4 regions of the Hafnia paralvei genome follow, and region 3 is predicted to be linked to each of the others. Evidence: predicted binding sites of a transcription regulator. Region 3 holds the regulator's gene; each other region holds the start of a gene.
The links. Region 3 encodes PhoB, which activates phosphate uptake and scavenging genes when phosphate is short. Its sites were predicted from a motif close to CTGTCATAAAACTGNCNNAT; they were not measured.
Positions count from the first base shown of each region.

Region 1 (8,142 bases), 1.4 Mb from region 3:
GTATGCCTTCAGCGGTAGGTTATCAGCCAACGCTGGCGGAAGAGATGGGCGTTCTGCAAGAACGTATCACCTCTACGAAAACTGGTTCAATCACTTCTGTTCAGGCCGTTTACGTACCTGCGGATGACTTGACTGACCCATCACCAGCAACCACCTTTGCTCACTTGGACGCAACCGTGGTACTGAGCCGTCAGATCGCTTCTCTGGGTATCTACCCAGCCGTTGACCCGCTGGATTCCACCAGCCGTCAGTTGGATCCACTGGTTGTGGGTCAGGAACACTACGACGTGGCTCGTGGCGTGCAGTCTATTCTGCAGCGCTATCAGGAATTGAAAGATATTATCGCGATTTTGGGTATGGACGAACTGTCCGAAGACGACAAACTGGTCGTTGCTCGTGCGCGTAAAATCCAACGTTTCCTGTCTCAGCCATTCTTCGTTGCTGAAGTCTTTACCGGTTCTCCGGGCAAGTTCGTCTCGCTGAAAGATACCATCCGTGGTTTCAAAGGCATTCTGGATGGTGATTACGATCATCTGCCAGAACAGGCGTTCTACATGGTTGGCACCATTGAAGAAGCAGTGGAAAAAGCCAAGAAACTGTAACGCCTTGAGAGGAGGTTGATATGGCTATGACTTACCATCTGGACGTTGTCAGCGCAGAGCAAAAAATGTTCTCTGGGCTGGTGCAAAAAATCCAGGTGACAGGTAGTGAAGGTGAGCTAGGGGTTTTCCCTGGTCACGCCCCGCTGCTTACTGCCATTAAGCCTGGCATGGTGCGTATTGTTAAACAGCACGGTGAAGAAGAGTTCATCTACCTGTCCGGCGGTATCCTTGAGGTACAACCGAGCTCGGTAACTGTGTTGGCTGATACCGCCATTCGTGGTCAAGACCTCGACGAGGCGCGAGCGATGGAATCTAAGCGTAAAGCGGAAGAACACATCAATAACTCGCACGGCGATGTTGACTATGCTCAGGCATCAGCGGAATTGTCCAAAGCGATCGCGAAACTTCGCGTTATCGAATTGACCAAGAAAGCGATGTAAGCAGACTCCAAATAGAAAAGCGGCTGAAAGGCCGCTTTTTTTTATTCTGAAAATAAGACTTTCCCCAGAGCAAAACCCGCCTAAACGTTGTGCAATTAACCTATTATTTGTCTCTGTTCGCAGACATATTTTCCCATTCTGCGTGCTGTTATTTATTATGTGTCTATTCCGCGGCCAGTGCGGCTTGCGAAAGTTTTGTGCTGAGAAATATGTAGTAATTCTGTTATCAAACAGGTTTACTTTGCCCATCAATTTGAATGAATCAGGTTGCTTATGTCTAACAGTTCTTTAAGCGTCGTCATCCTTGCTGCTGGCAAGGGGACTCGAATGTATTCCGATCTTCCTAAAGTGCTTCATCCGTTGGCTGGAAAGCCAATGGTTCAGCATGTTATCGATACGGCCCTAAAGTTGGGTGCACAGAACGTGCATCTGGTTTACGGTCACGGTGGAGATCTGCTCAAAGATAAACTGTCAGACCAGCCGCTAAATTGGGTGTTACAGGCTGAACAGTTGGGTACCGGTCATGCGATGCAGCAAGCCGCTCCACACTTCTCTGACGACGAAGATGTTTTGATGCTGTATGGCGATGTGCCTCTGATTTCTGAGGAAACACTGCAACGTTTGTTAGCCGCTAAACCGCAAGGTGGAATTGGTCTTCTTACCGTTAAGCTCGTTGATCCTACTGGCTATGGCCGCATCGTGCGTGAGAATGAGAATGTTGTTGGCATTGTAGAACATAAAGATGCCACGGCTGAGCAGCACAAAATCAATGAAATCAACACCGGAATTTTGGTGGCCAGCGGACGCGATCTGAAACGTTGGTTGGGTAAACTGGATAACAATAATGCGCAGGGTGAATACTACATCACAGATATTATTGCCTTAGCGCATCAGGAAGGAAACAAAATCGAGGCTGTCCATCCCGATCGTTTAAGCGAAGTTGAGGGGGTTAATAACCGTCTACAACTGTCAGCACTTGAGCGCGAATATCAGTCCGAACAAGCTCAGAAGCTGCTATTAGCGGGGGTTATGCTGCTTGACCCTGCACGTTTTGATCTGCGCGGTGAGCTTATCCATGGGCGTGATATTTCCATTGATACCAACGTGATTATCGAAGGTAACGTTAAGCTTGGCGATCGCGTGCGCATTGCGACGGGTTGCGTATTGAAAGACTGCGTTATTGGTGATGACTGCGAAATCAGTCCTTACACCGTCATCGAAAATGCCACGCTGGCCGCTGAATGTACCGTTGGACCCTTTGCTCGTCTGCGCCCAGGCGCTGATTTGGCTGAAAAAGCGCATGTTGGTAACTTCGTAGAAATGAAAAAAGCACGCTTGGGCAAAGGCTCAAAAGCAGGGCACCTTTCCTATCTGGGCGATGCTGAAATCGGCGATAACGTGAATATCGGTGCAGGCACCATTACCTGTAATTACGATGGCGCAAATAAGTTTAAGACTATCATTGGTGACGATGTGTTCGTTGGATCTGATACTCAGTTGGTGGCTCCTGTCACTATCGGTAACGGTGTCACCATTGCTGCGGGTACCACAGTGACTAAAGACGTAGCGGAAAAAGAGCTGGTCTTAAGCCGTGTGAAGCAAACACATATCCAAGGCTGGAAGCGTCCAGTAAAAGAAATAATCGCCAAATAAGATAGGTTATCCCCGTTAGACACGGTTGATGATTACCTCAGTAATCTGTTTTGCACTGTGCCTTGATCACTCAGGGCACAGAACAAAACCAGCAGTAAAAAATAATATCCCCAAAGGGGAATCGCTCCAATCTCTACAGGCTCGGGGCACAAAATCAGATCGTACGGACATCGACAGAACAGCAAACGAAATGCTGTTCTTGTTATAGGAATCAAACACTATGTGTGGAATTGTTGGCGCAGTTGCGCAGCGTGATATTGCAGAAATCCTGTTAGAAGGTCTGCGCCGTTTAGAATACCGGGGTTACGACTCAGCGGGTTTGGCGGTGGTGGATAATCAGGGGCATATGCAACGTATCCGCCGTGTCGGAAAGGTTCAGGCATTAAGTGATGCCGTCGTTGATAGCCCAATGACCGGCGGCACCGGCATTGCGCATACTCGTTGGGCAACTCATGGTGAACCAACGGAACAAAATGCTCACCCGCATGTTTCTGAGCATATTGCCGTGGTGCATAACGGTATTATCGAAAACTACGAATCACTGCGTACCCTATTGATTGAGCGTGGCTATCACTTCACCTCTGAAACTGACACCGAAGTTATTGCTCATCTGACGCACTGGGAACAACAGCAGTCAGGTGGTTCGTTGTTAGAAGTGGTTCAGCGTGTGATCCCTCAACTACGCGGTGCATATGGCACTGTGGTAATGGATGGTCGTCATCCCGATGTTCTCGTAACTGCACGTTCCGGTAGCCCTCTGGTCATCGGCTGCGGTATGGGTGAAAACTTTATTGCTTCCGATCAGTTGGCTTTGCTGCCAGTGACTCGCCGCTTTATCTTCCTCGAAGAGGGGGATATTGCTGAAGTGACTCGCCGTACGGTGAAAATTTTCGATAAAGACGGTAATGCTGTCGAGAGAGCCGAAATTGAATCCAACGTACAATATGACGCGGGTGATAAAGGCGCATATCGCCACTACATGCAAAAAGAGATTTATGAACAGCCTCTAGCAATTAAAAATACGTTGGAAGGCCGTTTTAGCTATGGCAAAGTCGATCTGAGTGAACTGGGCGAAAAAGCAGATACGCTGTTGGCCCAAGTAGAGCACATCCAGATTATCGCATGTGGTACTTCATACCATTCAGGAATGGTCGCGCGTTACTGGTTTGAATCTTTGGCCGGTGTGCCTTGTGACGTTGAGATAGCTTCTGAATTCCGCTATCGCAAATCTGCGGTACGTAAAAATAGCCTCATTATTACGCTGTCCCAATCGGGAGAAACCGCGGATACACTGGCGGCGTTGCGCTTATCGAAAGAAATTGGTTATTTAGGCTCTTTGGCTATCTGCAACGTGGCGAGCTCATCTCTGGTTCGTGAGTCAGATTTAGCACTCATGACCAAAGCGGGTACTGAAATTGGTGTTGCTTCTACCAAAGCCTTCACCACTCAGCTAACCGTACTGTTGATGCTGGTGGCGCGTATTGGTCGTTTGCACACGATGCCTGAAAAGGTTGAACAGGATATCGTTCATGCGCTGCAAGCACTGCCTGCACGTATTGAGCAGATGCTGTCGATGGATCAAGGCATTGAAGATCTTGCCGAAGATTTTATGGACAAGCAACACGCGCTGTTCTTGGGGCGTGGCGATCAATATCCCATCGCTATGGAAGGGGCTCTGAAGCTAAAAGAGATCTCTTACATTCACGCGGAAGCTTATGCTGCGGGTGAGTTGAAGCATGGGCCGTTAGCGTTAATTGATGCTGATATGCCAGTGGTAGTGATTGCACCGAACAACGAGCTGTTGGAAAAATTAAAATCCAACATTGAAGAGGTTCGTGCTCGCGGTGGCTTGCTGTATGTCTTTGCTGATAAAGATGCCGGTTTCACCGATAGTGAAGGTATGCGAATCATTTCATTACCGCATGTGGAAGAGGTGATAGCGCCAATCTTCTATACCGTGCCGCTACAGTTGCTTTCCTACCATGTTGCGCTGATTAAAGGGACTGACGTCGATCAGCCTCGAAATTTGGCGAAGTCTGTGACCGTAGAGTAACCATTCCACAAGCCCCGTACGCGGGGCTTTTTCTTTCGCGTTCAGATACAAATATTTCACCTGTCACAAAACTGTCATATTCCATACATTTTAGTGTCATCAAACTGCCTTATTTTCCCTCCTGCACCATACTTAAACTTGATTGTTCACACAGTAGCTGATGAATAACACTCCCTGTGGAGGGAATATGAAGCCGATGCGTTCCTTGGTTGTAACTAAAAAGATGGTTACCAATAAGACTGTTGCTGCCATTGTTGCTGCAACCTGCTCTCTGACTACGATGTCTGCATTTGCCGCTACCAGCTTGACCGGTGCCGGTGCCACCTTCCCTGCACCTGTTTATGCCAAGTGGGCTGATACCTACCAGAAAGAAACTGGTAATAAAGTTAACTATCAAGGTATTGGTTCTTCCGGCGGTGTTAAGCAAATCATTGCTAAAACCGTTGATTTTGGTGCTTCCGATGCGCCCCTGACCGATGACAAATTAGCCGCAGATGGCCTATTCCAATTCCCTACCGTGATCGGTGGTGTAGTTCTGGCAGTGAATATTCCTGGTTTGAAATCAGGTGAACTGACTCTGGATGGTAAGACGCTGGGCGATATCTATCTGGGTAACATCAAAAAGTGGAATGATCCAGCTATCACGAAATTAAATCCGGGGCTGAAACTGCCTGATACCAATATTGCCGTCGTTCGCCGTGCAGATGGTTCAGGTACTTCTTACGTATTCACCAACTATCTGGCAAAAGTAAATCCAGATTGGAAATCTAAAGTTGGCGCGGGTTCTACGGTTAACTGGCCAACAGGGTTAGGCGGTAAGGGTAACGACGGCGTGGCCGCGTTCATTCAGCGTCTGCCTGGTTCTATTGGTTATGTGGAATATGCCTACGTTAAGCAAAGCAAACTGGCTTACACCAAGTTGATCTCGGCTGATGGCGACGCAGTACTGCCAACTGAAGAGAGCTTTAGCAATGCGGCTAAAGGTGCTGACTGGAGTAAATCCTTTGCTCAAGACCTAACCAACCAGAAAGGTGCTAATGCATGGCCGATCAGCTCAACAACGTTCATTCTGGTGCACAAAGAGCAACAGAAGCCAGAGCAGGGCGAAGCAGTACTGAAGTTCTTTGATTGGGCATACAAAAACGGTGGCAAAGAAGCCAGCGCTCTCGACTACGCTCCGCTGCCGAGCTCCGTTGTTGAGCAGATCCGTGCTGCTTGGAAAACCAATGTAAAAGACAGTTCTGGTAAAGCATTGTACTAATGTTTCATCCGCTTCCAGTGCTGATGTTCTGGAAGCGGAACTCTAGTTTAAGAAGAGAATCGCATGGCTGATCATCCGTTATCTAAGCCTTCGTTGCCCAAGAAAGAATCAAAAATAAAACCACCGAGCAAGAACGGTGACGTTATCTTTGGTGCTCTAGTTAAACTAGCTGCACTGATTACCCTATTGCTGCTGGGCGGCATCATTGTTTCGCTGTTTATCGCGTCGCTGCCGAGTATTCAGAAGTTTGGTTTTTCCTTCCTGTGGTCCAAAGAGTGGGACGCTCCGGCCGAACAATTTGGCGCGCTGGTTCCGATTTACGGCACTATCGTCACCTCGATTATTGCTCTAGTGATTGCGGTTCCTGTGAGTTTTGGTATCGCCCTGTTTCTGACGGAGTTGGCTCCTAATTGGTTGCGCCGTCCTTTAGGCGTGGCGATTGAGCTGTTGGCAGCCATTCCGAGTATTGTATATGGCATGTGGGGGCTATTCGTATTTGCACCTCTGTTTGCCGAATATTTCCAAACGCCAGTAGGCGATGTTTTGTCGGGTATTCCCATTGTCGGTGAGCTGTTTGCTGGCCCTGCGTTTGGTATCGGTATTCTGGCTGCGGGTGTGATCCTCGCCATTATGATCATTCCTTATATCGCTGCGGTCATGCGTGATGTGTTTGAGCAGACACCGGTGATGATGAAAGAGTCTGCTTATGGTATCGGCTGTACGACATGGGAAGTGATGAGTCGCATAGTGCTTCCGTTCACCAAAAATGGAGTGATTGGCGGCATCATGCTAGGGCTAGGTCGTGCACTGGGTGAAACCATGGCGGTTACTTTTGTGATCGGTAATACCTACCAGTTAGACAGTGCTTCATTGTTCATGCCTGGGAACAGTATTACTTCGGCGCTGGCAAATGAATTTGCCGAGGCTGAATCTGGCTTGCATACCGCTGCGCTTATGGAGTTAGGGCTGATTCTGTTTGTCATTACGTTCATCGTGCTGGCGCTGTCTAAACTGATGATTTTACGTCTTGATAAGAATGAGGGACGTTAATATGGCGACGATTGATATGCATGACGCACAGTCTCTGGCTAATTCACGCCGCAAAATGCAGGCATGGCGTCGCCAGAAAAACCGCATCGCGCTGTTTTTATCGATGGCAACCATGGTGTTTGGCTTATTCTGGTTGGTGTGGATCCTCTTCTCAACCATAACCAAAGGCGTAGATGGTATGTCCATTGCGCTCTTCACCGAAATGACGCCGCCACCCAATAGCGAAGGCGGTGGTTTGGCTAATGCTATCGCGGGATCCGGTTTACTGATCCTGTGGGCAACGGTGATTGGTACTCCGCTGGGGATTATGGCGGGTATCTATCTGGCTGAGTATGGACGCAAAGGCTGGCTGGCTAACTTTATTCGCTTTATTAACGACATCTTGCTGTCTGCACCTTCCATCGTGGTTGGGTTGTTCGTCTACACCATTGTGGTTGCCAAAATGCAGCATTTCTCCGGCTGGGCCGGTGTGATTGCGTTAGCTCTATTGCAGATCCCCATAGTGATCCGTACCACTGAGAACATGCTTAAACTGGTGCCGGATAGCCTGCGTGAAGCGGCTTATGCGCTAGGGACACCTAAGTGGAAGATGATTTCAGCGATTACGCTGAAAGCATCGGTTTCCGGCATTATCACGGGAGTTCTACTGGCGATTGCACGTATTGCCGGTGAGACTGCGCCGCTGTTGTTTACATCGCTCTCCAACCAGTTCTGGAGTACCGATATGTCACAGCCGATTGCGAACCTCCCGGTCACCATATTTAAGTTTGCCATGAGTCCGTTTGCCGAATGGCAACAGCTGGCTTGGGCCGGGGTATTACTGATAACCCTCTGTGTTCTTTTACTGAATATTTTGGCGCGCGTCGTTTTTGCTCAGAAGAAGCGCTAAGCAACAGCACTAATCATTGCAGGCGTGGCTGTTCCATAGGGAAATGCGGCGCCGTGAAAAAGAGAGATAAGAGATGAGTATTGTTACAGACACGACCAACAGCAAAATTCAGGTTCGCGATCTTAACTTCTACTACGGTAAATTCCACGCGCTGAAAAATATCTCGCTGGATATCGAAAAGAACAAGGTAACCG
Region 1 is NZ_CP083737.1:4,703,757-4,711,898, forward strand. Features, by position in the region: gene atpD (F0F1 ATP synthase subunit beta) at 1-602, shown strand, start outside; gene K9N75_RS21665 (F0F1 ATP synthase subunit epsilon) at 623-1,042, shown strand; gene glmU (bifunctional UDP-N-acetylglucosamine diphosphorylase/glucosamine-1-phosphate N-acetyltransferase GlmU) at 1,316-2,695, shown strand; gene glmS (glutamine--fructose-6-phosphate transaminase (isomerizing)) at 2,916-4,748, shown strand; gene pstS (phosphate ABC transporter substrate-binding protein PstS) at 4,972-6,009, shown strand; gene pstC (phosphate ABC transporter permease PstC) at 6,073-7,059, shown strand; gene pstA (phosphate ABC transporter permease PstA) at 7,061-7,948, shown strand; gene pstB (phosphate ABC transporter ATP-binding protein PstB) at 8,022-8,142, shown strand, end outside.
Region 1: the regulator PhoB is predicted to act here: its motif matches at 4,809-4,828, upstream of pstS (phosphate ABC transporter substrate-binding protein PstS).

Region 2 (8,142 bases), 870 kb from region 3:
GATTGGTATGCAACACGGTGCCTGTAAGGTTAAACACTTGCTGTAACGCGTTTTTCTGGCTAGCGGAGAGCTGATGAGCGACAGCCAGTTCCCAATTATCGCACCACGCGGGAAGCTGTTGCTCGGCACGAATACGGTCGCGCGCCTGCTGTTGCAGCTCACGCAGGGTTTTAGTGACGAGCTGTGTGCCATAGGTTTTCAACAAGGGTTGAAAAGTGTCGTCGCGTAACAGGGTATCGACGGACGGAATTTGACTGTAAAGAGTCTGGCTGTCTGCGCTCATGGTGATCTCACGCCTTTATCATCGTAATGGCGAATATGATAAAGGCTGAGGGCGCAAGAATATACCCTTCATCCTTGAAGGTGCATTATCGGTTCTGCTCAATCAGCTGACCGGTGGTTCCGTGCGGGTAAAGCTTTCACGTTTAAATAAACGCTCGGCCAGTTTCACTAGCTCTGGACGATTCACGCACCAGTTTGGCGCTACGCGACGGAAGTTGAGATATCCCAGACAGCAGCCGGTTGCAACGTCAGCCAATGTCATCTGCGGCCCGTTGAGCCACTTGCCGTCTTTGGCATGTTTTTCCAGCGCGTCTAAACTGCGATCGATTTTGCTACGTTGGCGGATGATCCAATCGCTATTTTGTTTATCCGCAGGGCGCATCATTTCTTGCACCAAAAGTACAGCTGCATCGCAGATACCGTCTGACAGGGCTTCTAGCTGGCGAATGCGCAGCGCTTGTTGGCGATCTTCGGGCAAAAATTTTGGTGAGGCATCCAAGAGATCGACGTATTCAGCGATGATCGGTGAATCATAAAAAATTTCACCGTCAGCAGTCACTAACGCGGGGATTTTGCCGAGCGGATTGTATTGCGGTACGTGAGTGGTGCTTTCCCATGGGATATCATTAACAAATTCAAAGGTTAGCCCTTTTTCCAACAACAGTATAAAGATTTTTCGCACGTAGGGGCTGGTATAGCTGCCAATGAGTTTCATTGTCCCTGTCCTTATCCAATAGTTGAGAGTTTATAGCCGTCATACTTCAAGCTGCATTTTTGGTGGCTGCGTGCGCTCACTGACCGTCTCAATGCAACTTGAGTCATTTGGCTAATGAAGAGGATTTAGGGATGAGTATGGCAGAAACGCCTCGCATAGAAAGAGGGAACCGACCACGGTATGCGGCCGGTTGATAAAATAGTTTACTTCTTCTTATAAATCTCAGCGGTACCGCGGGCAATATCTCCCATGCCTTCGGTGCCAACAGAGGTTATACGATACGCATCAGCATCTTTTTCTTCGGCTTTTTTCTCCAATTTTTTGACGATATCGTCCATGGTTCCGTCACGAACTTCTGCGCTGACATCGCCGATTTTGGTGTATTTCTCCATATCGGAATGTTTGATTTCATCGGCTGCGCTAGAGAATGCAGAGAAAGAAAGCAGAGAGGCCCCTGCGATTGCCAGAAGATATTTATTCATTTCTTTAATCCTCAATTTATTATTGGGTTACTGATTGGGGTCAATTTGAAACTCAAAACAGCATTGTGACGCCTAACAAGATGAGATGATTAAGAACGCTAACAAGCGTGTTTTTTGAACACGTTTTAAGCGTAGTGGATATTTTCAGAAATGATAGGGGAAAACGGTCTAATGGGATTGCAGGGGACGAGTTCCCCTGTATGAGCGCAGCACGCGTATGCTTATCGGTTTCTATTTAATGATGGTGTAAATATCGGCACTTCATCTTGTAGCGATAATATTTATTATAGAGTGACTGATAATACAGACAGCCATTATTATTCGTGATTGAACTGTTGATATAGAATAAGAAAACAGGGAGCGTATGCTCCCTGTTTAGATAATGATGAAACTTAAATATTATTTATGTTGACCTTGTTTTTCTAAGAACTGCACGCCTTTATCTGGGAAATCGGTAAATACCCCATCAACGCCGGCTTTGTTGTAGATCAGATCGTACAGTTGGTCGCCGTTACTCACGTAGTCAGGCAGTGCGTCAACGCGAATGGTATAGGGATGTACTACCATTTTGACTGCGTGAGCATCGGTAACCATCGCGGTGAGTTTCGGGTTCTCTTTGGTTGCATCTTTCCCCACCAACATATGGTAATCAGGGCCAATACCATCGGCGTATTGAGCAATCTGTTTCATCGCGCCTGGCTTGAACATCCAGTCGTAATCGTAGTTTATCCATGTCCCGTCAGGTTTCTTTTCGTAGGTTTCATTCCAGTCGGTATAGGCGATTAACTGAACCAGTTTCAGATCCATGCCCATCTTAGGTTCAAGCTCATTTTTAATGCGTTTGAGCTCGTTAGGATCGAAACATTGCAGGTAGACGTTATCGTTCTTGCCGGTATAGCCGTATTGCTTAAGCACCTGCAATACTTTGGTGGAGATATCTTTGCCTTCCTGCTGGTGGAACCACGGCGCCTTGATCTCTGGGTAAATCCCGATATTTTTACCCGTTGAGTGGTTTAGACCCTGAACGAATTCAATCTCTTCTTCAAAGGTATGGATACGGAAATCCGATTTGCCCATAGGGAAACGGCCCGGATAGCTTTGCACACGCTTGCCGTCTTTTATGTCAAAGCCTTCGGTGAATTTCAGAGACTTGATTTCATCGAGCGTGAAATCGATAGCGTAATAGCGACCATCCTTGCGCGCGCGATCTGGGAAACGATCAGCGACGTCGGTGACGCGATCTAGATAATGATCGTGTAGTACAACCAGATGGTCATCCTTGGTCATCACCAGATCTTGTTCTAAATAATCAGCCCCTTGTGCATAGGCCATCGCCTTGGATGGCAAGGAGTGCTCAGGTAGATATCCGCTCGCTCCGCGATGGGCGATAACCACTTTATCGGCAGCCTGAGCACTCATGGCCAGAGTTCCGCTTAGCAGCAGGCCAGCCATAATCGTATTGAATCGTAGGTTCATGGTTTTCCCTTATTATTTTCCACGCCCGTGTTGCTTCACATTGCATTGTATTGGTATCCAGATTGAATGCATTAGGCGCTACCGAGGTAAAAAAAGGCCGCGACGCAAGGAGTTACGACGCGGCCTAATGAAACACATCAATGGTTAGTTTCCGCGGTTTGCCGCGATCTGTTCGTGATGTTTCTTCTCGTTGATCATCACGATTAACAGCAGGATAACGGCCAGAATGCTACCGCCAATCATCACCATAAAGCCGCCGTCCCAGCCGAAGAAGTCAACGGTGTAGCCCACGATGGCGCTAGCAGCAACGGAGCCGCCAAGGTAACCAAACAGACCGGTAAATCCGGCTGCGGTCCCCGCCGCTTTCTTCGGTGCCAGTTCAAGCGCGTGCAGGCCGATCAGCATCACAGGACCGTAGATCAGGAAGCCGATGATGATCATACAAGCCATATCGACGCCAGGATTACCCGCAGGGTTCATCCAGTAGACGATGGTGGCGATTGTCACCAGTACCATGAAGAACACGCCTGTAGCGCCACGGTTGCCGCGGAAGACTTTATCCGACATCCAGCCACACAGCAGGGTGCCCGGAATGCCCGCGTATTCATACAGGAAGTAAGCCCAAGAGGATTTATCCAGTGCGAAGTGTTTCACTTCTTTCAGATACGTTGGTGACCAGTCCAAAATGCCGTAGCGCAGCAGATAAACAAACACGTTAGCGATAGCGATATACCACAACAGTTTGTTTGGCAGCACGTACTGCATGAAGATTTGTTTAGCAGTTAGTTCTTCTTCTGCTTTTTCACTGTAATCATCGGGATAGTCGTTTTTATATTCTTCAATCGGTGGCAGGCCACAGGACTGAGGAGTATCACGCATCAGACCAAAAGCGATCAGCGCTACTAAGATAGCGGCGATAGCCGGCATATAGAGTGCGGCGTGCCAGTCGTTAAACCATGCCATACCCAGCAGGAACAGCAACGGAGGTAAACCGCCCCCCACGTTATGGGCACAGTTCCAGACCGAAACGATACTGCCGCGCTCTTTCTGCGACCACCAGTGAACCATGGTACGGCCACATGGTGGCCATCCCATTCCCTGGAACCAGCCACACAGGAACAGCAGCACGAACATTACCGCGATGCTTGAGGTAGCCCACGGCACAAAGCCCATGAACAGCATGACCGCGGCAGCTAAGATCAAACCCGCAGGTAAGAAGACGCGTGGGTTGGAGCGGTCAGAGACCGAGCCCATGATGAATTTGGAAAAACCGTAGGCGATGGAGATACCTGAAAGCGCAAAGCCTAGGTCGCCACGAGAGAAGCCTTGCTCGATGAGGTAAGGCATGGCCAGAGTAAAGTTTTTACGCACCAGATAGTAGGCCGCGTAACCGAAGAAGATCCCCATGAAGATCTGCCAACGTAAGCGACGATAGGTCGGATCGACCTGCGCGTCAGGCAGTCGCTTGACGTGCGCTGCGGGTTTAAAAATGCTTAACATATAGATATGCCTCCGATGGCTTTCTCATTCTTTTGTGTTTCCTTTATCGATTCCCCAGTGAGCTCGGTAAAGGTCTGCTGTGTGCCTATGATAAGTAGAACAGCAATGTTTTAATTTTTGTGCCGCTTTCCGTTCAGCAAAGTGTTATCCATTTTCTTTTTCGAGCGTAGGGTATTCAAACGCGCATTTCTTTACTGTGAGAGATCGCTCAAATTGTTACAGTTTTATGAATGCGATGCTGATTTTGAGCGGTTAGTTAATTTTTTGAAACCAAAAATCATACTACCCCAGTGATAATGATCACAAAAATGGTTAAATGCGCGCTAATCACTTTCGTTTTGTGCGCGTATTTGCTCCTTATCAAACAATTTTAGTGTGGGTTATGTCTTAATAGCCCTAATCGTTTTATCCGCATATTCATTGTTGTGAAAAGGTCGGGAGCCATTCATGTTACAAAGCCCAGCGACACAAGAGACTGATGTCATCATCATCGGGGGCGGTGCTACCGGTGCAGGGATTGCACGCGACTGCGCACGGCGTGGCCTACGCTGCATTTTATTGGAACGTCACGATATTGCGACGGGAGCAACCGGTCGTAACCATGGCTTATTGCACAGCGGTGCGCGTTATGCGGTAACCGATGGCGAATCCGCGCGTGAATGTATTGAAGAAAATAAAATTCTTAAGCGGATCGCTCGCCATTGCGTAGAACGTTCCGACGGGCTTTTTATCACGCTTCCTGAAGACGATTTGGGTTTTCAGTCCGGCTTTATTGAAGCCTGCCAAAAAGCGGGTATTGATGCGCAGGCCATCGACCCGAAAGAAGCGCTACGGCTTGAGCCTGCGGCAAACCCAGCGTTGATTGGGGCGGTACGCGTGCCAGATGGCACTGTCGATCCTTTCCGTTTAACCGCAGCGAACATGTTGGATGCTCGTGAGCATGGAGCACAGGTACTGACCTATCATGAAGTTAGCGGTTTGTTACGCCATGGCGATCGGATTACCGGCGTGCGCGTTATCGACCATAAATCCCGTGAAAGTTATGAAATTCACGCTCAGATTGTGGTGAATGCCGCAGGGATCTGGGGGCAACATATTGCCGAATACGCGGATCTCCGCGTACGTATGTTCCCAGCTAAAGGTGCGTTGCTGATCTTAGGACACCGTATTAACAACATGGTGATCAACCGCTGTCGCAAGCCCGCCGATGCCGATATTTTGGTTCCTGGCGATACTATTTCACTTATTGGAACCACATCCACGCATATCGACTACGATCAAATCGACAATATGATCGTTACGCCTGAAGAAGTAGATATTCTGATCCGAGAAGGTGAAAAACTCTCACCTAAGATGGCGAGAACACGTATTTTGCGTGCTTATGCGGGTGTGCGCCCATTGGTTGCGAGCGATGACGATCCGAGTGGACGCAACGTTAGTCGTGGCATTGTTTTACTCGATCACGCGGTGCGCGATGGTTTGGAAGGCTTCATCACCATTACCGGTGGCAAGCTAATGACCTACCGCCTAATGGCGGAATGGGCTACGGATAAAGTCTGCGAAAAATTGGGTATCACAGCCGCTTGCACCACGGCGACGGAGGCATTACCCGGTTCCCAACATTCTGCAGAAGAGACGCTGCGCAAGGTGATTTCACTGCCGGCGACGATCCGTGGCTCCGCGGTGTATCGGCATGGCGATCGTGCCGATCGTATGCTGGCTGGGGATCGTTTGAGCAACAGCCTGGTGTGCGAGTGCGAAGCGGTCACCGCGGGTGAGGTACGCTATGCGGTTGATTCTCTGACGGTGAACAATTTAGTCGATCTACGTCGTCGTACGCGAGTGGGGATGGGCACCTGTCAGGGCGAGCTATGCGCTTGCCGCGCTGCTGGATTACTCAACCGCTTTAAAGTGACCACACCAAAACAGTCTATCGATCAACTGTCTCATTTCCTTAATGAACGCTGGAAGGGCGTACGTCCGATAGCGTGGGGTGATGCGCTACGTGAAAGCGAGTTTACAGCTTGGGTTTACCAAGGTTTATGCGGCATGGAAGCACCTACGGTGAATCAGAGTGTTCAGGAGAATGACAATGAAATTTGATACGGTAATGATCGGTGGTGGCTTAGCTGGGTTGTTGTGTGGCATTCGTTTGGCTGAAGCGGGACAAAAGTGTGCCATCGTTAGCTCCGGTCAAAGTGCGCTGCATTTCTCCTCTGGCTCCTTGGATTTACTCTGCCAACTGCCTGACGGTAGCCCTGTAGAACAGCCGTTTGCGGCGCTAGAGGCACTGTTTTCACAAGCTCCTCAACATCCTTATAGCTTGATGGGACACGATGCTGTGGTTCGTTATGCGGCTGAGTCAGAGCGTTTGTTAGAACGCAGTGGGCTGGCGCTGGTGGGAAGCTGCCAACAGAATCATTTGCGTGTGACCCCGCTAGGGACTCGACGCACTACTTGGCTGAGCCCGAATGAGGTTCCGGTAAGTGCTTTAGAGGAATCGCTGCCGTGGAAACGTGTATTGGTGGCTGGCATTGAGGGATTCCTCGATTTCCAACCACACTTGGTGGCCAACTCTTTAGCAGAGCAGGGCATTGAAACTAAAATTGCTGAGCTGACGCTGCCTGCGCTCGATCGCTTGCGTAATAACCCAAGTGAATTTCGCGCGGTGAATATTGCCCGTGTGCTGGATTTACCTGATAACCAACAGCTTCTGATCGAAGAGCTAAACCGTTTAGCCCAGCAGGTTGACGCCATCATCATGCCTGCCTGTGTCGGTATGGAGCAGGCTGACGCGCTAGAGCATCTACGTTCACGGGTGAAAACGCCGCTGCTACTATTGCCCACCTTACCACCTTCGGTGTTGGGTATGCGTTTGCACCACCTATTACGCCGTCGTTTTCAGGCATTGGGCGGCGTGATCATGCCTGGTGATGCGGCGCTAAGAGCCGATCTGGACGAGGGTAAAGAGGTTAGAATTTATACGCGTAACCATACCGATATTCCTCTACGCGCCCACAACGTAGTGCTCGCTAGCGGAAGTTTCTTTAGCAACGGTTTAAAAGCGGATTTCAACGGTGTTACTGAACCCGTATTTGGTTTAGACGTGATTAGCGAAAGTGCCCGAGCAAACTGGAGTCAGGAGAATATGTTTGCCCCTCAACCTTATTTACAGTTTGGGGTGAAAACGGATTCACAGCTACGGCCAACGATTGATGGCCAGCCTGTGAATAATCTGCGTGTTATTGGCGCGGTTTTAGGCGGCTATGATCCTATTCAACAAGGCTGTGGGGCTGGTGTGTCAATGCTGACGGCCTTGCATGCGGCAGAACTAATTTTGGCTAAGGCGGAGGGCGCGCTATGAGCCTACATGCAGATAACAGTTTCGAGAATTGCATTAAATGCACCGTGTGTACGACCTATTGTCCGGTCGCGAAGGTTAACCCGAACTACCCTGGGCCGAAACAGGCGGGGCCAGACGGCGAGCGTCTGCGCTTAAAAGATCCCCTGCTTTATGATGATGCGCTGAAATATTGTACCAACTGTAAGCGTTGTGAGGTCGCCTGTCCGTCAGACGTGAAAATCGGCGATATCATTCAGCGTGCTAAAGCGAATTACAGCCAACATAAACCCACGCTGCGTGATGCTATTCTGAGCCATACCGATTTGATGGGGACATTATCCACG
Region 2 is NZ_CP083737.1:4,178,752-4,186,893, reverse strand. Features, by position in the region: gene selA (L-seryl-tRNA(Sec) selenium transferase) at 1-283, opposite strand, end outside; gene K9N75_RS19390 (glutathione S-transferase) at 386-997, opposite strand; gene K9N75_RS19385 (YdgH/BhsA/McbA family protein) at 1,201-1,479, opposite strand; gene glpQ (glycerophosphodiester phosphodiesterase) at 1,879-2,955, opposite strand; gene glpT (glycerol-3-phosphate transporter) at 3,100-4,455, opposite strand; gene glpA (anaerobic glycerol-3-phosphate dehydrogenase subunit A) at 4,903-6,558, shown strand; gene glpB (glycerol-3-phosphate dehydrogenase subunit GlpB) at 6,548-7,819, shown strand; gene glpC (anaerobic glycerol-3-phosphate dehydrogenase subunit GlpC) at 7,816-8,142, shown strand, end outside.
Region 2: the regulator PhoB is predicted to act here: its motif matches at 4,669-4,688, upstream of glpT (glycerol-3-phosphate transporter).

Region 3 (8,142 bases):
GCATCACGTTGAGCGGCTGCGAGATCGTATAGCGACTGGTAATGTTCGGCGATGGCTTGCTGTAGCACATTCTGTTTTTCAGCCGACGATTGACCCGCCATACTGGTTTGAATGTCTCGTGGACGTAGATAGGGCACGGCGCACAGGATGGCGCCGACAGAACCGTCACGTTGCTTTAAGGGCAGAACCTGATGCTGTAAATCCCCCGCGCTGCTGGCGATAACCTGCGTATTTAGGCAAGCCAGTAAATCCCGCGATTCGTTCAGCGTGGCTACCGAGTCATGATTTCCACCTAATACTACTAACTGACAGCCGGTTGTCTGTAGCTCTACCACAAAGCGGTTGTACAGCTCGCGCGCATAGCTGGGCGGCGATCCGGTATCAAACACATCACCTGCCACAATAATGGCATCAACCTGATGCTCGCTAGCCTGTTTAATCAACCAGCTTAAGAAAGCTTGATGTTCTGCGCTGCGGCTTTTGGTATAGAAATGCTGACCGAGGTGCCAGTCTGAAGTATGAATAAGACGCATGGTACTCCTGCCGTCCTTGCTGAACGTAGCCTAGGGGCTACGGAGAATAGAGGGATTATACGCAAACTCGGGAGGACGTGAAGCCGTCGGCATAAGTTCGGTTTACTGTTTACAAAAACATTTATGACAGTGATATTGGGTATACTGTTATTTTTCATAAATCTGTCATAAATCTGACGCATAATGGCGCCCGCAACCAAACTTAAGCAGGATTAACAATGGCCAGACGCATATTGGTAGTAGAAGATGAAGCGCCAATTCGTGAAATGGTGTGTTTTGTTCTTGAGCAAAACGGCTACCAACCGGTAGAAGCAGAGGATTATGACAGCGCGGTGAACTCTTTGTCTGAGCCTTATCCTGATTTAGTCTTATTGGATTGGATGTTACCCGGCGGTTCAGGGATCCAGTTCATCAAGCATATTAAGCGCGAGGCGCTAACGCGTGAAATCCCTGTGATGATGCTAACTGCACGCGGAGAGGAAGAGGATCGGGTGCGTGGTTTAGAAGTGGGGGCGGATGACTACATTACCAAACCTTTTTCTCCGAAAGAGCTGGTGGCAAGAATTAAGGCCGTAATGCGGCGAATTTCCCCGATGGCGGTGGAAGAGGTCATTGAAGTGCAGGGGTTGAGTCTTGATCCGACCTCGCACCGCGTTATGGCTAACGAAGCCCCGCTGGATATGGGACCTACCGAATTTAAGCTTCTGCATTTTTTCATGACGCATCCAGAGCGTGTCTATAGCCGTGAGCAGTTGCTAAATCATGTGTGGGGCACTAACGTTTATGTAGAAGATCGCACCGTTGATGTACATATTCGCCGCTTGCGCAAAGCGCTTGAGCTGAGCGGGCATGATAAAATGGTGCAGACCGTACGCGGTACGGGTTATCGTTTCTCGGCACGTTTTTGAATCCTATGCTCGCGATGTGCACGTTTAAGAATAAGGCCGCATGAGTGCGGCTTTGACGATTCTGGGGAAGCCCTTATGTCTATTCCGTTAAGAATAAAGAGCCAACACCGTGCTTGAACGCCTATCCTGGAAAAGATTGCTGCTGGAGCTGGTGTTTTGCTGTATTCCAGCATTGATCCTCGGGCTACTGATCGGCTATTTGCCGTGGTTTCTATTGACTGCTGTTTTAGCGCTCTTGGGATGGCATTGCTATAACCAACTGCGTCTTTCCCATTGGCTATGGGTTGACCGTAGCATGACCCCCCCCGCAGGGCGAGGCAGTTGGGAACCCTTGTTCTACGGCCTCTACCAGATGCAGCAACGTAACCGTCGCAGACGGCGTGAACTAGCATTACTGATTAAACGTTTTCGTAGCGGGGCAGAATCTCTCCCCGATGCGATCATCATGACAACCGAAGAAGGGAATATTTTTTGGTGTAATGGACTGGCCCAACATTTGTTGGGCTTCCGTTGGCCGGAAGACAATGGTCAGCATATTCTCAACCTTCTGCGTTACCCCGAATTTACTCAGTATCTGCAATCCCAAGATTTTACTCGTCCGCTTACTCTGCATCTGAATAATGGCCGTTTTGTTGAATTTCGTGTGATGCCTTATGCCGAAGGCCAGCTTCTGATGGTGGCGCGTGATGTCACGCAAACACGACAATTAGAAGGCACTCGCCGTAACTTCTTTGCCAACGTTAGCCACGAACTACGTACCCCGCTAACGGTGTTGCAGGGCTATCTGGAAATGATGAACGATGAAGATATGGCGGCGCCGGTGCGACAAAAAGCGCTGGTTACCATGCAGGAACAAACCAGACGCATGGATAGTCTCGTAAAACAGCTGCTGACGTTGTCAAAAATAGAAGCCGCACCGCCGATTGCACTCAATGAAATTGTCGATATACCGGTAATGCTCCATATGTTGGAGCGAGAAGCTCTCTCATTGAGCAATGGTCGCCATGAAATCACTTTCCGCATTAATGACAAACTGAAGGTGTTTGGCAATGACGATCAGTTGCGTAGTGCGGTATCGAATCTGGTGTATAACGCAGTGAACCATACGCCTGACGGCACGAAAATCGAGGTTTGCTGGCAGCAAACAGCGCAGGGCGCACAGTTTGAGGTGAGCGATAACGGACCGGGCATTGCGCCAGAGCATTTAGGGCATTTAACCGAGCGTTTCTACCGAGTAGATAAAGCGCGTTCGCGGCAAACCGGCGGCAGCGGCCTTGGTTTGGCCATTGTGAAGCATGCGTTGAATCATCACGAAGCCACGTTGAATATCATGAGTGAAATTGGCTTGGGAACGCGTTTCGTCTTTACTCTTCCACCCCATTTAATTGTACCGTTGGACAGTGAAAAACCAACGGCAAAAAACAAGGGCCAGAAAGGGCTTCCGAGTAAGGAAATTTGATGCAGGGACGTCAATTAAAGTATTGGAGAGCGGCGCTTGTTGGTGTCGTTTGTAGCGTTATTATTTACCCGTCGCTGGCTACTGCAAACCAATCCATGCTGTCAGGTAATCTTTCTAGCGCGGGTTCCGATACCATGGTGAACCTGATGTCGCTGTGGTCGGCGAATTTTTCGCAAGATAATCCCAACGTGAACGTTCAGCTACAGGCGGCGGGGTCTTCCAGTGCGCCAACGGCGTTAGCTGCGGGGGCAGCACAGTTAGGTCCGATGAGCCGGCCAATGAAGGCGGCAGAAGTTTCAGCCTTCGAACAACGCTATGGTTATCCACCGCTGGCGGTGCCGGTGGCGTTGGATGCGCTGGTTGTGTTAGTGCATCAGGATAATCCGCTGCGTGAAATTAGTTTTAATCAGCTCGATAGTCTCTACTCCACCACGTTGCGCTGTGGTGAAGCTTCCCCAATCACCCACTGGAAAAAGTTGGGATTGGGAGGGGAGTGGAAATCGCGTGCCATTTCGCTCTATGGCCGTAATTCTGCATCTGGCACCTATGGCTATTTCAAACAGCAGGTGCTGTGCGACGGTGATTTCAGCCCAAGGGTGAACGAACTGCCGGGCTCTGCGTCAGTGGTGCAGGCCGTTGCGGGCTCACTCAACAGCATTGGCTATGCCAGTATCGGTTTTCGCGCCAGCGGTGTGCGAACGCTAGCGGTAAGCAAATTTGGCAGCCCTGCGGTAGAACCGACGGCTGAAAATATTGTGCAAGGTCGTTACCCGCTGGTGCGCCATCTCTACATTTATGTGAATAAAGCACCGGGGCGGCCTCTGTCGCCATTAACTGCGGCGTTTATGGATAGTGTGCTTTCAGAGCAAGGGCAAAAGCTGGTGTTACAGGATGGCTATATGCCGCTGTCGGCGGCTGATATCGCACGAGTGAGAGCGGAGTTGGGGTTGAAGTAAAGACACCTAATTAAATTGTCCATAATCTGAAATAAAGCTGGTGGTATTATCCACCAGCTAAATAAGTACGACTAGGTTTCATATTTCCCTGATTTATCATCGGGGATGGCTCATATAATATTTTTACTTCACAGTTGCTCTTCTACCAATAGATGCCAGCCTTCAACATCTTTCCAGTATGACTGCTCTTTTTCCACGTCCAGCTGTACAAGGTTATTTTGTTGCAAATAACCTTTAGGGAAACGCAGGATCCAGTGGAAACCATCCGTTTCTAGCTCTAGTGATTCCGGCGTGGTGGTGGACTGGCGCTGGTTGTTTAGCAGCGTCGCTAGTCGCAAAATTTGAATCAGCGGAATGTACTGTTTCTTTTTAAACAGCGTTAAACGTGGCAGTTCATCGAGCTTCACGCCTTTGCGGTGGAAACGTACTAACGTTGCTAGAAGTAACTGCTGTTCCTGATTAAACCCCGGTAGGTTGGTGTTTTGCAGGATATAGGCCGAATGGCGATGCATGCCGCTGTGGTTAATGCTTAAGCCAACTTCATGCAGCATCGCCGCCCAGTTAAGCAGTGCTTCCAACTGTGGATGCACCAGTTTGCTGTTCTGCGCCATCCATTGCGCATAAAGTTGTTGTACCGTACTGAGCACACGTTGAGCCTGCTCGCGGTCTATATTGTAATGTTCCGCCAAACTGCGTGCGGTGCGGCTGCGGATGTCCTGATGGCGGAAACGGCCTTCCATCTCATACAGAACCCCTTCGCGCAATGCGCCGTCCGAAAGACGTAGCTGCTTAATCGCCAGCGCATCAAACACACCGCAGAGAATGGAGAGCCCCGGTACAAAGACGGCTTGGCGATCTTCTGATAGCCCCGGTAGTGTCAGCTCACTAAAACGTTTGTACTTGAGGACTTCACTGCGCAGCAATTCCAGACGTTCTGGCGTGATCAGCCCATCTTTTTCGCCCAAAGCAATCAGCACTTCATGGGCCGCCTTGATCGAACCCGACGCGCCGAGAGCAGCTTGCCAGCCTTGAATGCGATACTGCCATGCCATATTTTCCAGCTTTTGCGCCGCAGCTAGGCGCGCACGCTGGAAGTTATCTTTGCTAATAGTGCCGTTCGGGAAGAACTGTCGAGCGAAGCTGACGCAGCCCATCCGGCGGCTTTCGACCAGCAGCGGATCGAAATCTTCGCCGATCACCATTTCCGTGGAGCCGCCGCCGATATCAATCACCAGCTTGCGCCCTTTTTCTGGCTGGGTGTGCGCTACGCCCATGAAAATCAGGCGAGCTTCTTCGTGACCGGAAATAATCTCAATCGGGTAGGGAATCACTTTTGCTGCCCGTTTGAGAAACTCTTCCGCATTGGCGGCTTGACGCAACGAATGGGTGCCAACGATACAGACGTTTTCTGCAGGAAACCCTTGTAAACGCTCAGCAAACAATGCCAAACAAGCGATGCCGCGTTCCATGGCTTCTTCACTCAGCATGTTGTTGCTGTCTAGGCCATCGGCGAGATGTACCCGTTGCTTCAGGCGTCCCAGAACCTGAAGCGCGCCGTTAACGATACGGGCAATAACCATATGGAAACTGTTAGAGCCTAAATCGATAGCAGCAATTTCCTGCGGTTTATTATTAGAATGAGTTAGCGGCATAAGCGGCCTATAAGTCTGTAATTGTTATTGGTTATCGGGTTGTTCAAGAGCTTTGAGGTAATCATAAATAGCCAACTGAGAGCGTACCTTGCGGCGATTTCCGCGCGGAACATAGCGGTTACTGAGATCTTTATCAAGAAAACGTGCTTTGACGGTATCGCTGAACTGCAGTTCCAACAGATCCAATACGCGCTGGCGCAGCGTTGGATCGAGCAGAGATACGGCAACTTCAATACGATAGTCGATATTGCGCGTCATCCAGTCGGCAGATGAGAGATATACCAGCGGATCGCCATGATTTTCAAACACGTAGACGCGCGCGTGTTCCAAGAATCGATCGACGATGCTGATAACCTGAATGTTTTCGCTAACGCCCGGAATATTTGGCACCAGCGAGCACATGCCACGTACCAAAAGGCGAATTTTTACCCCAGCCGAAGAGGCGGTATATAAGCGATCGACCAAGCCTCTATCAACTAGATTGTTGATTTTCAGCGTGATCCCAGCGCTGAGCCCTGCCTGTGCACTAGTAATTTCCTGATCGATAAGCTGGTAAAGCATACGACGCGAGTTTTGTGGCGATACCATCAAATGCTCGAAACTGACCGGACGATACGGATTTTCAATAAAATTGAACACCCGACGCACTTCGTTGGTAATACGCGCATCGGCGGTGAGTAGGGAATAGTCGGTGTACAGACGCGCGGTTTTTTCGTTGAAGTTACCGGTACCGATATGAGCGTAACGAACGATGTGATCGCCTTCTTTACGAGAGATCAGGAACAGCTTGGCGTGGATTTTCAACCCTGGCGCGGAGAAAATGACATGCACGCCGGCTTCGGTTAAACGCTTCGCCCAGTGGATGTTGGCTTCTTCATCGAAGCGTGCCTGCAGCTCCACCACGACGGTCACTTTTTTCCCGTTGTGTGCTGCATGGATCATCGATTCGATAATGCGGGAATCTTTGGCGACGCGATAGATATTGATTTTTATGGCTAGCACGCTGGGGTCAAACGAGGCCTGACGTAGCAGTTCAAGTACGTGCTCGAAGGTGTGATACGGATAGTAAAGCAGCACATCGTGATCGCGGATGGCGTCGAATCCGTTGCGGAATTTATCGAACCAGATATGGCGCAAACGTGGCAACGGCTTATTCACCAAATGGGCGTTGCCGACATTCGGAAATTTAATAAAGTCTTTGAAATTGTGGTATCGACCACCGGCGATCACCGAGTCGTAGGAGGATATCCCTAATTTCTGACGCAGCAGTTCAACCAGTTCATCCGGCATATCCCGTTGATAAACAAAGCGTACTGGCTCTGCGGTGAGACGTTGCTTTAGGCTTGACGACATTAACTCCATCAAGCTGGACTCCATTTCCGTCACCAAGTCATATTCCGCGTCACGAGTCATTTTCATGGAATAGGCATTCAGCGCGTCATAATCGAAGAAGCCTTTGAAAATATCATCTAGGCAGTAGCGCAGGATATTATCGACAAGAATCATAGGTTTTCGGCGACGCGGGGTTTCCGGCGGCAGTATAATGAAGCGCTCAACCTTGTCGGAAGGGATCTCCAGCAGCGCATAGCTGGTGTGATGACCACGAATAATTTCGACGGCTAGATAGGTGTAGTCATCTTTGAGGAACGAGACCAAATCGGTTTCATTGTTTATCAGAATCGGAGTGATGTGCTGGCGTAGGTGATTCTTGAAATATTGGCGCAGCCATACCTGCTGGTTCTCTGAGAGTTGGCGCTCGTTAATCAAGAAAATCTGATTACGCGCCATTTCTAGCAGCAGTTCGTTGTATAACGAATCGAACTCCTGATCGGTTTTGAGCACTTTGGCCTGAATTTTTTTGAGTAAGTGGCGTGAGGCGCCGGTCGAACCTTGCTCTTCGCTGATAAGAATACGGCGCTTCAGATCGGCAAACCGAACCTTGTAGAATTCATCCAGATTGCTGGAGTAAATTCCCAGAAAACGCATGCGCTCAATGAGCGGATTGCTCTTGTCTGCGGCTTCCTGTAGAACGCGTTCGTTAAATGACAACCAACTTAGTTCTTTATCGATATAGAGCTTTTCCTGACCCATTGCGACTCCAATACTAGACAGCGACGATAAAAGTGGGAGTACCCAGTGTCTGCCTTTATTATGGCGAGAAGTTGACGCTAAAGTCCAATGACCAAACAGTAATGTAGCGTTAACAATGATGCCATATTATGCTGTGTCGCTTTTATTCGCCCTGTTAATGGAATTTGCATGGATCACACTACACCTGCGTTATTAATACGTGATAAGCGTCGAGCTTGGCGAGATCGCCTGACTCGCTACGTCGTTAGCGCGGGCGGGATGGTGGTGCTAGCTATGCTGATGTTAATTTTTGTCTATTTGCTGGTTGCTGTCTGGCCGTTGTTTAAACCCGCCAGTATTGGTCAACCTCAAGCGCTGGCTTGGCCGCAAAATGGCAACGCGCTAGCCGTCGGCGTTGATGCGACTCATCAAATGGTATGGCGCATTGATGAGAATGGAAAAGGGATGTTTCTTGCGCTTCAATCAGCCGATAAGCCGTTGCAATCGTTGCAGGAACAGCAGCTTACAACGTCTGCCCCCAGTGCTGTCGCCAGTATGAACGGC
Region 3 is NZ_CP083737.1:3,310,917-3,319,058, reverse strand. Features, by position in the region: gene sbcD (exonuclease subunit SbcD) at 1-533, opposite strand, end outside; gene phoB (phosphate response regulator transcription factor PhoB) at 752-1,441, shown strand; gene phoR (phosphate regulon sensor histidine kinase PhoR) at 1,551-2,900, shown strand; gene K9N75_RS15705 (PstS family phosphate ABC transporter substrate-binding protein) at 2,900-3,856, shown strand; gene ppx (exopolyphosphatase) at 3,985-5,508, opposite strand; gene ppk1 (polyphosphate kinase 1) at 5,533-7,599, opposite strand; gene K9N75_RS15690 (ABC transporter permease subunit) at 7,768-8,142, shown strand, end outside.

Region 4 (8,142 bases), 2.3 Mb from region 3:
TCTGACCGCTCGCAATGAATTTCAATACGTCCTAAGGCTCCCTGAAGTCTCAAGAAGGCGTATAATCTTCGTTTAACATTTATTTAGGTAGTATTTCGTCATGTTTGAATGGATTGTGGATCCCAATGCCTGGTTAGCCCTAGGAACGCTGACTATTCTAGAAATTGTTCTCGGCATTGATAACATCATTTTCTTGTCTCTGGTTGTCGCTAAACTTCCTAAAGCTCAACAGAATAAAGCCCGTCGAATCGGTTTATTAGCAGCGATGGGAATGCGTTTATGCCTATTGGCTTCTATTGCTTGGGTAATTCGTCTGACTCATCCGTTATTTACCCTGCTTGATCACCCAGTTTCTACCCGCGATCTCATCTTATTGCTCGGTGGGCTGTTCCTTATTTACAAGGCAATAAAAGAGATCCACGAAACCATCGAAGGCGGTGGTGAGGACATGACCAGCAACGTTCACTCATTTTTGGGCGCCATTGTCCAAATTATGCTGCTGGATATTATCTTTAGTCTGGATTCGGTCATCACCGCCGTTGGTCTATCTGATCATCTATTTATTATGATGGCGGCCGTGGTGATTGCGGTTGGAGTCATGATGTTTGCGGCGCGCCCAATTGGTGAGTTTGTCGCACGTCATCCATCGGTCAAAATGTTGGCACTGTCGTTCCTCATCCTAGTTGGCTTTACGCTGATCTTAGAAAGTTTTGGCATACATGTACCGAAAGGCTATATCTACTTTGCGATGTTCTTCTCTATGACGGTAGAAGCCCTGAACCTACTGCGTAGCAAGAAAGAGAAAACCAGCGAATAATATCTCTGTCATTATCTAAAATTGAAAAGGAGAACCTCGGTTCTCCTTTTTGCTATCGCCGATTCAGGTCTTATCGCAATCTTTTTTATCCCTAACAAAGATATGCTCTAACTGCCCCACGTGATAAACATACATGACCTTCATGTTGTACTCGCGGATCCCTTTCTCACGACAATGAGATGCAAAATGTTCTTTAGTATGTTCGGCTAAGGCCACTTCAACAATCTGGTCTTGTTGAGGCAATACTCGAAAAACAAACACCAGCGTTTTTCCTTCCAACCTGACGCGGCGTAATTTGAATGTACTGTCTTGAAGGTCGTCTTGCGGCGCTGCATTCACATACCGATTTAACATTTCGCGCCGATACTCAATCCACTGCAAAGGATCTTCTTTTTTCAACTCTATCCAGCGCAGGGCATAGCCGCTGCTGATAAGCGTCACCAATACCGACAGTAAACAGAGTGACGTTATCGGTTTCCAACCTCTTTGTGCCAACCAAAGCGGTCGTACAGCCCCAAAAGAAAATTGGGTCATCGCAACTGCGCCTAATAAAAAGAACAAGGAAAACAACGTAGAAATAACGAGGTTAAACGTTGTTCCATCAAAAAAGGCGTACAGCAGCATAGAATGAAAAGTGACAAATAATATCCAGCTACAGGCCACCGGATATTTAAACATTCCAAGGATTAACACTAACGTAACGGGGCCAAACACAATGCAGGCAATACGATAGGATTCTTCATACATGCTTTCAGGGAAAAGCAATACCATGAGTAAGGTAATAAATACGGCGGTTGCTGCAGCCATAATTCCACATAGCCGATAAAAGCGGAGATGTTCTTCTACGTCACCCTCAATATAGGCTTTTCCATCTACTGGGCTATTTTCTTTCATGTGATAATTCTGAATACAAACGCTATTTAGAAAATACTAAGAGCTAAAACATATCATGCAATGAATAAATACCTCAGCGTTACTTTATAAAAATTCCTACCTATTTTAGGTAAGCACTGCACATAAAAAAACCAGATGTGGATAACATCTGGTTTTTTGTCTCATATGGCTAAACACGTATCGCGATAGCTATATCCGCGGACACTCCATCACTTCAGCCCCATCGCATCACGCATGGTAAAGAACAAATCGGTTTGATCCGTCAGCCCGACGACATTGCCCGCATGTGGGCCATAGGCCGCAATACGGAGCTGTGACCCCGTGTGCTCCTGTGATTCTTCTTCGGAGTTGCCGTAGCTAATTGCCATGATTGCACCATCTTTAGTAGTCAGTGCCTGAGTCAATCCCGGCGCTTTGCTCTCCGGCGCAATAATTTGGCTAGAATGCGCATGGTCTGCGGTGACGATCACTAACGTATTGCCATCTTTACGTGCAAAATCCAACGCCTTTTGCACTGCTTCATCTAAATCGACCGTTTCGCCAAATTGGCCACACGGATTGGCAGCATGATCCTGCTTATCAATGGATGCCCCTTCGACTTGCAAGAAGAAACCGTTTTTGTTCTTCTCCAACAGTGAAATCGCTTTTTCTGTCATCTGTGCCAGCGTTGGAGTTGACGCACTACGCTCTGGATTGACAGTACAGCTCACCGGTGGATTATCCAGATTACCGTGATAAGTGGCTTTCGGCCCCTGCCAACGCACCGGCATATTCCCATCAGCAAACAGCCCTAACACCGGTTTTTGTTGATTTGCGACACTGATTTTATTCAGGCCGTCCAAATCCGTCACCACCTGATAGCCAGACCCTTCGGCCTGCTGCATCAAGGTTTTACCTTTCCAATCACCCGCGTTTACCGTTTCAGAGAAAGTTTTAGCGCCACCGCCCAACGTAACATCAGCACGTGTCTTTAATAACTGCTCGGTGATAGAGCCCTCACCGCCGTTCTCAAGCGCATTGCCTGGACACAGTTCCAACGTTTTACTGGGTCCATAACACTTACGCGAAGTCACATGTGATGCCTGCGCAGCCGGCGTCGCATCCTGCAATTCAGCCGTAGAAACGTTACCAGTTGCTTTACCCGCCGCCTTAGCAATCTCCAGCAAAGTGCGATGAGATTTGCCATTAACATCTACACCCAATGCACCGTTATAGGTCTTGACGCCAGTGCTCCACGCGGTGGCAGACGCGGCAGAATCCGTGACATAGTCTGGTTTATGCGTCTTCTTATTCAGAGAATAATGCGTATATTGTCCCGTCAGCGGCAACGCGTCTATGCCCTTGAATTGACCACCAGCACCTTCGGCATAGTTACGCGCAGAGGTAATTTCAGAATCCCCCATGCCGTCACCGATAAGCAAAATCACATTCTTGGCCGTTTTATTACTAAGCGAAGCGATCAGCGCGGTGGTTTGATCCTGAGTCATACGGCGAGCGCCACCGAACTGGGTGATATCCCCCTGAGCGGCACGCGCCGATAAATCAGCAATCGGTGGATTCGCCGCATGGGACGGAGGCATCAGCATCATTAGACTAACCAAAGACAACGGGAAAATTTTCTTAGAGGCCACTTCACTATCTCCTTGTAAATAAATACTCTATTTATTCCCATCATCGTTGATGGCGAGCCTGCTTTCGCTATGTTCGCTGCAGACTTAACGTAACTTCAACGAGTTAGGGGATAAAAATTCACTTCAAACTTGCAGGAAGTATAAGAAGCCTTAGTGACGGTTCTGTGACAAAGTTGTTCTAGAAATATGACAGTTCAGCGCAAGCACAAATCAGCGTAATCTTGGTAAAGTCGTAGCAGAAATAAAACGAGGGTGACGTTCCATCCTCTATATGCAAAATCATTCAAGTTGCATCAAGGCGGCAAGCGAGCAAATCCCCAGACGCGTACCTACGTACATGATTGGGGTGAGCGAGTGCAGCCAACGCAGAGACAGCATGAAGGATGAAGAGTACAAGAATACGTTCTAATTAAAGGATACTCAGCTATGCAATATCACCGCATTCCGCACAGCTCGCTGGAAGTTAGCGAACTGGGTTTAGGAACCATGACGTTCGGGGAACAAAACAGCGAAGCTGATGCCCACGCGCAACTCGATTTAGCCATCGCCAGCGGGATTAATCTGATTGATACCGCCGAAATGTATCCAGTGCCCCCACGTCCCGAAACTCAAGGGCTTACCGAGTCTTACATTGGCAGTTGGTTAGCCAAACGCGGCAATCGTGAGAAAATCGTCCTCGCCACAAAAATCACTGGGCCAGTCCGCAACAATGACAGTGGGATCCGTCCCGATCAGGCTCTCGATCGCAAAAATATCCGAGCCGCATTGGACGACAGCTTAAAACGGCTTAATACCGACTATATCGATCTCTATCAGCTTCACTGGCCACAGCGGCCGACTAACTGTTTTGGTCAGTTGGGCTATCGCTATACCGAGCAAAAACCGGTGGTCACTATTTTAGAAACGCTGGAAGCGCTGTCAGAACAGGTTCGTGCGGGCAAAATTCGCTACATCGGCGTTTCCAACGAAACGCCTTGGGGCGTGATGCGTTACCTCCAACTAGCAGAGAAACACGATCTGCCGCGCATTGTTTCGATTCAGAATCCCTACAGTTTGCTCAACCGCAGCTTTGAGGTAGGTCTGGCTGAAATTAGCCAGTATGAAGGGGTGGAACTGCTGGCCTATTCCTGTTTAGGCTTTGGCACCTTGAGCGGCAAGTATCTGAACGGTGCCAAACCCGCCACCGCGCGCAATACCCTGTTTAGCCGCTTTACGCGCTATACCAGCAAACAAACCGAAGCGGCGGTCGCGGAGTATGTTCAGTTAGCGAAAAAACACGCTTTAGATCCGGCACAAATGGCGCTGGCTTTCGTGCGCCAACAGCCGTTTGTAGCCAGCACGCTGCTTGGCGCAACAACGCTTGAACAGCTAAAAAGTAATATCGAAAGCAGAAATCTAGTGCTAGATGAAGAAGTGCTGAAGGCGATTGAAGAGATCCATGGTCGCTTCACTTATCCGGCGCCGTAAAAGCTAAGATAAGCCCCCTCCCGATATTGGGAGGGGAAACGAATAAGGTTTAAGCGCTGCGCTTCCTGCGCACAACGTCCCATCCCCACACACCGACAATGGCCAAGGCAAATACCACGCCAAACCCCACGCCAATCCCCACTACGGGCACGCCGACTTTGACTACCAGCGAGTAGAGTCCGAGCATCAACAACATCGCGGTATTTTCACCAAGATTCTGCACGGCAATGGCATTACCTGCACCAACGGTGTGTTTACCCCGTTCTTGCAGGAGCGCATTAAGCGGCACCACAAAAAATCCGCCGCAAATGCCTACCAGTACTAACAACACATAGGAAAGCGATGGGCTGCTTTGCATCGCAAACCAAGCTACGACGACACCGATTAAGACGCCCGCCGGTAAACAACGTTTAACCGTCGTTAACGTCACCAGTTTTGCCGCCGCACCCGCGCCGATAACAATCCCCACGGCCACCATCGCATTCAGCAGAGTCGGCGTAGTGTTATCCGTAATATTCAGAACCACAGGCACCCACAGCACCAGCAGGAAACGCAACGTAACACCTGCGCCCCAAAACAGGCTAGTGCCGATCAGCGAGAAGCGTGCTTCCTGATTGCTCCAAAGCACACGACATGCATCGCCAAAAATAGACACCATGCGAACCGGGTTCCATGAGCGAGCGGGATGTGCGGGGTTTAATTTCGGAATGAACCCGTTAGCCACAACCGCTGCCCCATACACCAGCACACAGAGGGCTAACGCCGCAATCACGTTCAAGTCAGCCATCATGCCACCCGCCACAGATCCAATGAGGATTGCGACAATTGTGGAGGCCTCCATCAAACCATTTGCTTTTACTAGCTGATCGCCGCTGGTGATCTCGCCGAGGATCCCGTACTTAGCCGGTGAGTAAGCCGCAGCACCAATCCCCACCAAGGCATATCCCAAGAAAGGATTAAAACCAAAGCAGATTGCCAGCGCCCCTAGCAGTTTCAGCGAGTTGGCGACCATCATCACTTGGCCCTTTGAAAAACTATCGGCAAACTGCCCGACAAACGGCGCGAGCACAATATAAGTCGCCACAAACGCCATCTGCAAAACCGGTTGGCTCCAGTCGGGATAGAGCTGTTGTTTAATCACCGCAAGGGTGGCAAACAACAACGCGTTATCGCCAAATGCGGAAAAAAACTGAGCCAGAATCACCGCCTTCATGCTGCGGTTTAATAACGGCCCAGTTGAGTGTGCTGCATCTGTCATACGGTTTCTCCGTCGGCAGTTTCTTTGTTTTCAGCCAGTTGGCGCAGAGTGACAAAATCGACTTTTCCGCTACCTAGCAACGGCAGTGGCTTCAAGAAACGAATATCACGAGGTACAGCAAGCTCCGGTACTCCGCTTTCGCGCGCCTGTTTTAGCAGACGATCACGGCTCAGTTCAGGATCGGTAGTAAACAGTACCAACGCTTCCCCTTTACTGCTGTCGCTACGTGAAGACGCTGCGTGTTCATGATCGGGAGAAATCTTCAGCGCCAGTTGTTCCACACTTTCAAGAGACACCATTTCTCCAGCCAGTTTAGCAAAGCGCTTAACGCGACCACGAATAACGCAATAGCCTTTATCATCTAGCGTCACGATATCACCCGTGTCATACCATCCCGCTTCCATCACACCGTCGGCATTTTCAGCCTGCGGCATTTCCAGTACCCCTGGATTTTCAACCCGCAGATAGCCTTTCATAATATTCGGCCCGCGCAACTGTAAACGACCACCCTGCTCAATCCCGGTCATCTTAATCAAACGTGCTTCCATCGACGGTAAAATGCGTCCAACGCTGCCGACCTTCGTCGACATCGGCACGTTAATTGCCACCACGGGGGCACACTCGGTCACCCCATATCCTTCAAGAATGCGGATACCAAATTTATCCTGCCAAATCTGAGCCGTATTTGGGGATAGCTTTTCTGCACCAGCCACCACATAGCGCAAACGAGCAAAATCATATGGGTGTGCAAAACGTGCGTAGTTCCCCAAAAAGGTTGAAGTGCCAAACAACACAGTACAATTACGATCGTAGACCAGTTCTGGTACTACACGATAATGCAGCGGGCTTGGATACAGGAATACACGACTGCCCGTCATCAATGGCGTTAATAGGCCAACGGTCAAGCCAAATGCATGGAACAGCGGTAAAGCAGACATAAACCGGTCAGCCGGAGTAAAATCCGCCACCGTACGGATTTGTTCGACGTTTGCTAGCAAACTCGCGTGAGAATGTACGACACCTTTCGGATACCCCTCTGAACCAGAGGTAAACAAAATCAGCGCGGCATCATCAGGCTTTTGCGGCAGCATCGCTTTTGCTGGACACATCAAATGTTTGATAATCCAAATTTTATCATCACGCGTTACCGTGTCTTTCAGGTCTTCCAAATAAACCCAGTTAGCCTCGACGACCTGCTCCGGCAGGTGGGTCAATTTGCCCTTTTCCAAGAACTGACGCGAAGTCACGATGGTTTTGATATTGGCGGCCAACATGGCATTTTTCACACCGTTAACGCCCGCCGTATAATTCAGCAACGCTGGGACACGGTTACGGAGCGTCGCTCCAATAATCGCCGCAGCGGTTATCGTGGCATTGGGCAACAACATCCCAACGTGTTCGCCTGGCCTCGTAAAACGCTCCAAAATACGGCTCACACCAAGAGATTTCTTGAGTAATGAACGGTAACTGTCTTCCTTAAAGGCGATATCTTCAATAATAGGTTTTGAGGCACCGTAACGCGTCATTGCAGCGAGATATGCCTGATAAAGCGTATGACGCGGCTGAGAATCCATGCGCGCTTTCATCATAATATCGTGTAAACGCTCACCGGCTAAAACCCGACGTTCGCGCGCGCGCGGCGCATCAGGCATGGCTAAATGTGTTGGCGGTAAGATATTGATGCTGATCTGTGGGAACCAGCGCACCTTGAACAATCCGCGCAAACGTCCAAAAGGCGTAAACTCAGCGCCTTCAATACGAACAGGAATAATCGCGGCCCCCGAACGCGCAGCAACAAACGCGGCACCGTCATAGATTTTCATCATTGAGCCGGTCACGGTAATACGCCCTTCAGGGAAAATCACCACTGGCCGCCCCTGCTCGACCATACGAATCAGATGCTTAATCGCCATCGGCTTTGTTGGGTCGAGTGCGACGATATCGACATATTTACTGATAAAGCGCATATAGCGACTATCGGCAATAGAGCTATAGACGGCAAACACGGGACGCACCGGCAAATAAAGCGCCATCAACGCGCCATCTAAAAAAGAAACGTGATTTGGGGTGATCAG
Region 4 is NZ_CP083737.1:890,094-898,235, reverse strand. Features, by position in the region: gene K9N75_RS04080 (TerC family protein) at 101-817, shown strand; gene K9N75_RS04075 (hypothetical protein) at 881-1,711, opposite strand; gene phoA (alkaline phosphatase) at 1,921-3,300, opposite strand; gene K9N75_RS04065 (NADP(H)-dependent aldo-keto reductase) at 3,769-4,809, shown strand; gene lplT (lysophospholipid transporter LplT) at 4,859-6,067, opposite strand; gene aas (bifunctional acyl-ACP--phospholipid O-acyltransferase/long-chain-fatty-acid--ACP ligase) at 6,064-8,142, opposite strand, start outside.
Region 4: the regulator PhoB is predicted to act here: its motif matches at 3,494-3,513, upstream of phoA (alkaline phosphatase).